Regions from separate parts of the Pseudoalteromonas sp. 20-92 genome, predicted to be linked through region 2. Evidence: predicted binding sites of a transcription regulator. Region 2 holds the regulator's gene; the other holds the start of a gene.

Region 1 (3,424 bases), on a different contig from region 2:
GATTGCGGATTGGTTGGTTAGTATTATTCAGATTGATATTAAAACCCACATAACAAAAATGGACCACTTGGGTCCATCTCTACTTTACGAGTACTTAAAATTTAAGAGTTACTCGTCGTCATCTAAATCAGCTTGTTGACGCTGTGCCGGCTTTGCTAAAATCTCTACGTAGAAAGACTTTAAATCTTGCTTTTCGATGTCGCTGATATGATTGCTAATCTCTGCAACGTGCACTACTTGAGCATCTTCAGCTGTATTACCAAACTTACAGTCAAATGCCCAGTAATCAGCATCTTCAGGTAGCGTTTTATTACGTTCTCTTTTCAAATATTTTTTCACTTCGTGCTTTGCAGCATCGACCATACGAGGGTATTTGATTTTCTCGTGATTCAGCGTGAATGTTTTCTTCATTACGTTCCTAATTACCTTGGTTTAATGATAACGGCATTTCATGTCATACCATTTGACATCATTATAGCAATTGCATTAAATTTTTGGATGGTTTTTTTAAACTAAATCAATTTTTAGGCAATTAACATTATAAATAGCTACAAAGCCTCTCTTTTTAGCCATCATTATTATAAAAATGACCATTTAAAGCTTGTTTTACTGGGCCTGACACAAGCTGATTTGAAATCGTAGATAGATAAATTATTTTATAGGTCAATATTATGCTGTAGCTAAGTGAAGCGGTTGATGTAATGATTCATCATTAAGACCATCATAGAATGAAGCTACGTCCATTTGCGGATGCGATAGCTGAGTCTCTTTGTTCTTAATACGTCTGCGCACAGCTAGCTCACAATTATCAAGCACATTGAGTGGAATATGAGCTAAATCATTTCTTATTGAAAGTGGTTCAGGGTTTAAGCAGTGTCGTAACTTAATATCGCTCATACCTGCATGCTCTCCCACATTTGATAATAAAGCGGCGTTGTGTTGCCCAATCAACATATTAAACTCATCCGGTGCTAAAGGCTGCTTCGGACCCGAACCAAATTGCTTACGAAGTGTCTCTTCTTCAACAATAGGATTTTCAATATCTGTTTTTGGAAAATGGAACTGACTAAAATCAAGCGCATCTTGGGATAACATTGCCAATAAAAGAGAAAACTCTCCTCGACGTTGTTCGTGTACACTTTTATTCAACCGTGTACTTAGTTGACTCTCTGTGATTAACAAATCGTCGATTTGCATAGACTTTAGCCGATTATTGTAGGTAATAGATATTTATCGGCTTTATTTCATTTTTCTTTAGCTTTTTCCTTTACTTAAATATAAGTTTTGCTATTATCAGCGCCGTTGCATTGGAGGGGTTCCCGAGCGGCCAAAGGGATCAGACTGTAAATCTGACGGCTCAGCCTTCGCTGGTTCGAATCCAGCTCCCTCCACCACTTTTCTTACCGCTAAGTTAAGTGGGGCCAAATGTAACAAAATTAGTGTGGAGGGGTTCCCGAGCGGCCAAAGGGATCAGACTGTAAATCTGACGGCTCAGCCTTCGCTGGTTCGAATCCAGCTCCCTCCACCACTTTTAATTCCCCCCTAGTAATCAGTAAAATCTAAAATACCCACTGTAAGCCCATTCCATTAATTTTTAACCATTGTGATGCTGATTTATAATCAGGGTAAAATTTTTCAACTCGCTTCCAAAATGCTTTACTGTGGTTTAAATGACGCAGATGTGCTAACTCATGAACTATTACATAATCAATTATGTGCTGTGGCGCACCAATAAGGTGTAGATTAAAGGTCAAATCACGTTTGCTGTTACAACTCCCCCACTTTCTTTTATAAATCGCAATGTTCAAATTGGGTGGTAAAGCCTCGTTCATTTGTGTACAAAAATACGTAAGTCGCATTTCTATATAAGCTGTTAACTGCTCTTTTAAATACTCTTCTAATAATTTTTGATACTTTAATTGTTGATGTTTAACACGTTTAGATACCGTAATTAACAAGCCTGCTAACTGTGGTTTTACACCAGAGCAGTGACCTTGCTCAAACTGCACATTTACTTGCTCAGAATAAATACATATTTTTTTAGTTTCAAAGGGATATTGCTTGCAGTCAACAACAGTGAGTTGCTTAAGCAATTGCGCATCAACCCACGTCTTTTTTTCTAAAAGCCAGCTATCAATTTGCTTTTTTGCAATATAGCAAGGTGCATATACAGTTACCTGTTGGTTATGAACTTTAATCGCAACGGTTTTTCTTCGTGCGCTTTTTTTTAGCTGATATTCAAACACTTCAATTTCTCAAATATAAATATTATTTACCCATCTAGGTAATATATTAGCATCATCTTAATGAAAAAAATTAGCTTTATTAGTTAAAGTACTCTCGCATTCAGTTGTTATGAAATAGTGCTTTATTAACTGCAGTAAATTAACTGTTTATTAATTGCTTAATTATATTAAACTAAAATAGTGATATTACATTGTGAGTTATTATGCTGTCAGCTTTTTTCATTACGGACCAAGATCCTAGTTTAATTGTAAATGGGGTTTACGATCCTGTTTTAGTCTCAATGTCCGTCCTAATCGCTATATTTTCCGCATTTTTTACCACTAGACTCATTGATTTAGCAAAAAGTACTAAATTCCCAAGCTACCAGCGTTTAGCCAATGTTACCGCAGCCACTGTTTTTTCTGTTGGTATTTGGAGTATGCATTTTATTGGTATGCTCGCTTTTTCACTCTGTAATAATATTCAATATGATCCCATGATTACATTATTGTCATTTATACCTGCATTTTTGACCTGTCAGTATGCTGTGGCTATGCTGGTAAATAGTGATGGAAATTTAAAAACACTTGCTACTTGTTCGATTTTACTTGGTGCAGGCATTGGTACTATGCATTACAGTGGCATGGCTGCTATGCAACTTGCACCGTTATTACGCTACGATCCTATAATATTTGGCTTATCTATTATTATTGCTATCGCACTGTCATTCATTGCTTTGTATAGTCGCTTTAATCTTGAAATATTTTTTCCTAAATTAGCCCCCTTTCAAAGCCGATTAATAAGCGCTGTGATTTTAGGTTTAGCCGTCGCTGGTATGCACTATATGGGCATGGCCGCAACACGGTTTGTTGCTACATCCCCTATTTTATACGAAGATGCGGATGCCACTGCTGGCTTAACATTTATCGCTATTGCAGTAGCAACTGCAACAATAGCTATTACGAGTGTGGTTGCAGTACTTAATGGCATGGTGCGCTACAGAATGTTACTAGAAGCTAAATCAGCGGACGAATCGCGCCTAAATGCAATTTTAGGTACTGCGATTGATGGAATTGTAACCATTGATCACAAAGGTATTATTTTAAGTTTTAATAACTCCGCAACAAAAATATTTGGCTGGTGCGAAAGTGAAGTGCGGGATCATAATGTTAAAATGCTCATGGACGATAGCATTGCA
Region 2 (3,424 bases):
GATGACGTATCTCGCCAACAAGGTTGGAAGGCTTTGTTAACAATGGTCGAAGACCAGATGCAAACTACGAATAATGAAATACTACGTCAAGGTGGTGTTTACGCCTTGGTAGGCCCTACTGGTGTGGGGAAAACGACAACAGTTGCAAAGTTGGCTGCTTTAGGCGCACAGAAATACGGTGCAGATAAAGTGGCGCTAATAACCACCGATACATACAGAATTGGTGCTTATGAGCAACTTGCAACATACGGTCGAATTATCGGTTGTGGAGTAAAGCAGGTTAAAGATGCTAATGAATTAGCTGAAGTTTTATACCATTTACGAAATAAACGTCTAGTATTAATTGATACAGCAGGTATGAGTCAACGAGACTTACGTTTAACAGAGCAATTGAATACGCTTATGCGCAATCAACGTGTTGATATTCGTAGTTATTTAGTATTAAGTGCAACAGCGCAAATAAATGTCTTGCAAGAAACAGTACGACATTTCAAAAAAGTGCAGTTAAGTGGTTGTATTTTCACCAAGTTGGATGAATCTTTAAGTTTAGGTGAGATTATTAGTATTGCGATTCAAAATCGCCTTCCAATAGGGTATCTTACTAATGGTCAACGAGTTCCAGAAGACATTCGTGTTGCAAATGCAGAAAAACTAGTAAAAAAAGCTGAGCAATTGTATTTGAAAAGAATAAAAGCACAACATTCACGACACCAAGCAGTGGCGTCGAGCACAGTAGGGATGTATGATTAACACAGTATTAGATCAAGCAAGCGGCCTGCGCAAAATGAGTCAAAACAATAACAACGGCGTAAAAGTTATCGCTGTTACTGGTGGCAAGGGTGGTGTAGGTAAAACAAATGTTTCACTTAACACGGCAATAGCATTAGGCCAGCAAGGTAATCGAGTTTTAGTACTTGATGCCGACTTAGGTCTAGCGAACTGTGATGTGATGCTCGGATTACGGGTTGAACGTAATTTATCACATGTACTTTCTGGTGAGTGTGAACTCGATGAGATTTTAGTTGAAGGTCCTGCAGGAATTAAAATTGTACCAGCGACCTCTGGTTCTCAGAGTATGGTGGAATTATCACCGTCTGAACATGCAGGCCTTATACGCGCTTTTAGCGAATTAAATACCGAATTTGATATCTTAATTGTAGATACCGCTGCGGGTATTTCAGATATGGTACTGAGCTTTTCTCGTGCTGCTCAAGATGTAATGGTTGTAGTGTGCGACGAACCGACTTCAATCACAGATGCTTATGCACTTATTAAAGTGTTAAGTCGTGAGCATGGGGTGTATAAATTCAAAATTGTAGCTAATATGGTTCGTAGTATGCGTGAAGGTCATGAGTTATTTGCAAAACTTTCAAAAGTAACGGACCGATTTTTAGATGTGTCAATGGAGTTGGTTGCAACAATCCCTTATGACGAAAATATGCGTAAGGCAACTCGCCGTCAAAAAGTGATTGTAGAACTTTTTCCTAGTTCTCCTGCTTCAGTTGCCTTTAAAGCACTGGCGACAAGAGCAGTGAAATGGCCTATACCTAACCAACCTTCAGGACATTTAGAGTTTTTTATTGAGAAGCTAGTTAACGGCTAATTATGACAACATTGGTAAATAGAGCTATGGGATATCAATCAACACAAAATTTAAATGTGATTGTTGAAAAACATGCATCGCTAGTCAAAAAAGTGGCATGTCATTTAATTGCTCGTTTGCCTCCAAGTGTCCAACTCGATGACCTAATTCAGTCGGGTATGATAGGCCTAATTGAAGCATCAAAAAACTTTGATGCAACCAAAGGCGCAAGTTTTGAAACGTTCGCGGGAATACGAATTCGCGGTGCCATGCTTGATGAAATGCGCCGTGGTGACTGGGCTCCTCGGTCGGTTCATAGAAAAAGCCGTCTTGTAGCCGAGACGATTGCTGGATTAGAAAGTAGCTTGAATCGTGAACCAACCGATATAGAAGTTGCTGAAAAACTTGAAATTTCGTTAAATGAGTACCATCATATTTTAAACGATGTAAACACAAGTAAAGTGTTAGGCATCGAAGACCTCGGGGTCGATGAAGATGTTATTACCACGGCGGGCCAAGATTTAACGCTAGACAAACCGTTTAATAACGTTAAAAATGAACGATTTAATGAATCATTATTAAATGCTATCAAGTCATTACCAGAGCGAGACGCAATGGTACTTTCTTTGTACTATAACGATGAAATGAATTTAAAAGAAATTGGACATATACTCGATGTAAGTGAATCGCGTGTAAGTCAGATACATGGTCAGGCGATGATTAAGCTAAAAGCAAAAATCAATGACTGGATAAACTAGTAGTAAGTAAATACAGGTTAAGACCTCACTGGAGGATGTTTTGGATAAAAACATGAAAATTCTTGTTGTTGATGATTTTTCGACAATGAGACGTATTATTAAAAATCTATTGCGCGACTTAGGCTTTACCAACGTCCAAGAAGCGGATGACGGCTCTACAGCCTTACCCATGTTACAAAATCAAGTTTTTGATTTTGTGGTAACAGATTGGAACATGCCAGGAATGCAAGGTATTGATCTTTTGAGAGCGATAAGGGCTGACGATAAATTAAAACACCTTCCTGTTTTAATGGTGACAGCTGAAGCTAAAAAAGAACAAATAATAGCAGCGGCTCAAGCTGGTGTTAATGGCTATATTGTAAAACCATTTACAGCTGGCACATTAAAAACTAAATTAGAAAAAGTGTTCGAACGCTTAGGTTAATAATAGGGGAAAGGCTTATGCCAGCACCTGCTGCGCCTCGGATAACGTTAGAACAAGCTCGTCAGCTCGTCACTTTTTTAGAAAATGGCGAACATGATAAAGCTGATCAACTAATTTTAGATACTGCATCTAAAGAGCAGTCAGAAATATTTGACGAAGTGGGAAAGTTGACGCGTCAACTACATGAAGCTTTAAAAGGCTTTGAGCTAGACACGCGCCTAACAGATCTCACTAACGACGCTATACCTGATGCTAAAAAACGGCTTAATTATGTCATTGAGATGACAGAAAATGCTGCAAATAAAACCATGGATGCGGTTGAGGCGAGTTTACCGATAGCACAACAGTTAGCGGATGAAATATCCCATATCAAACCGACATGGGACCGTCTAATGAGTCGTGAAATTGAACTCGGTGAATTTAAAGTACTGTGCCACAGCATTGATAAATTCATGAGCAGTTCTCATCATAAAACTGATGAGTTACAAAGCTTCATGACTAACATATTAATGGCCCAAGATTATCAAGATTTGACAGGTCAAGTAATTCGCCGAATTATAGAACTTGTTAGGGAAGTTGAAGAAAGCTTACTTCATCTTTTAACTGCTTTTTCTGAACAAGATATCAGTAAAGCAGTCACCCTAAAACCACAAAAAATAG

Evidence for each region. Region 2 encodes FliA, which starts transcription of late flagellar genes. Its sites were predicted from a motif close to CTAAAGNTNNNNNNNNNNNNGCCGATA; they were not measured.
Region 1: the regulator FliA is predicted to act here: its motif matches at 1,232-1,258, upstream of NRL14_RS09575 (VC2046/SO_2500 family protein).

Annotation. Positions count from the first base shown of each region.
Region 1 covers NZ_JANJGQ010000008.1:32,309-35,732, reverse strand. Annotated here, with positions in the region: gene NRL14_RS09580 (DUF6172 family protein) at 109-411, opposite strand; gene NRL14_RS09575 (VC2046/SO_2500 family protein) at 670-1,197, opposite strand; tRNA gene NRL14_RS09570 (tRNA-Tyr) at 1,310-1,394, shown strand; tRNA gene NRL14_RS09565 (tRNA-Tyr) at 1,444-1,528, shown strand; gene NRL14_RS09560 (M48 family metallopeptidase) at 1,560-2,246, opposite strand; gene NRL14_RS09555 (MHYT domain-containing protein) at 2,450-3,424, shown strand, end outside.
Region 2 covers NZ_JANJGQ010000003.1:174,632-178,055, reverse strand. Annotated here, with positions in the region: gene flhF (flagellar biosynthesis protein FlhF) at 1-750, shown strand, start outside; gene NRL14_RS04545 (MinD/ParA family protein) at 743-1,603, shown strand; gene NRL14_RS04540 (RNA polymerase sigma factor FliA) at 1,630-2,340, shown strand; gene cheY (chemotaxis response regulator CheY) at 2,381-2,764, shown strand; gene NRL14_RS04530 (protein phosphatase CheZ) at 2,782-3,424, shown strand, end outside.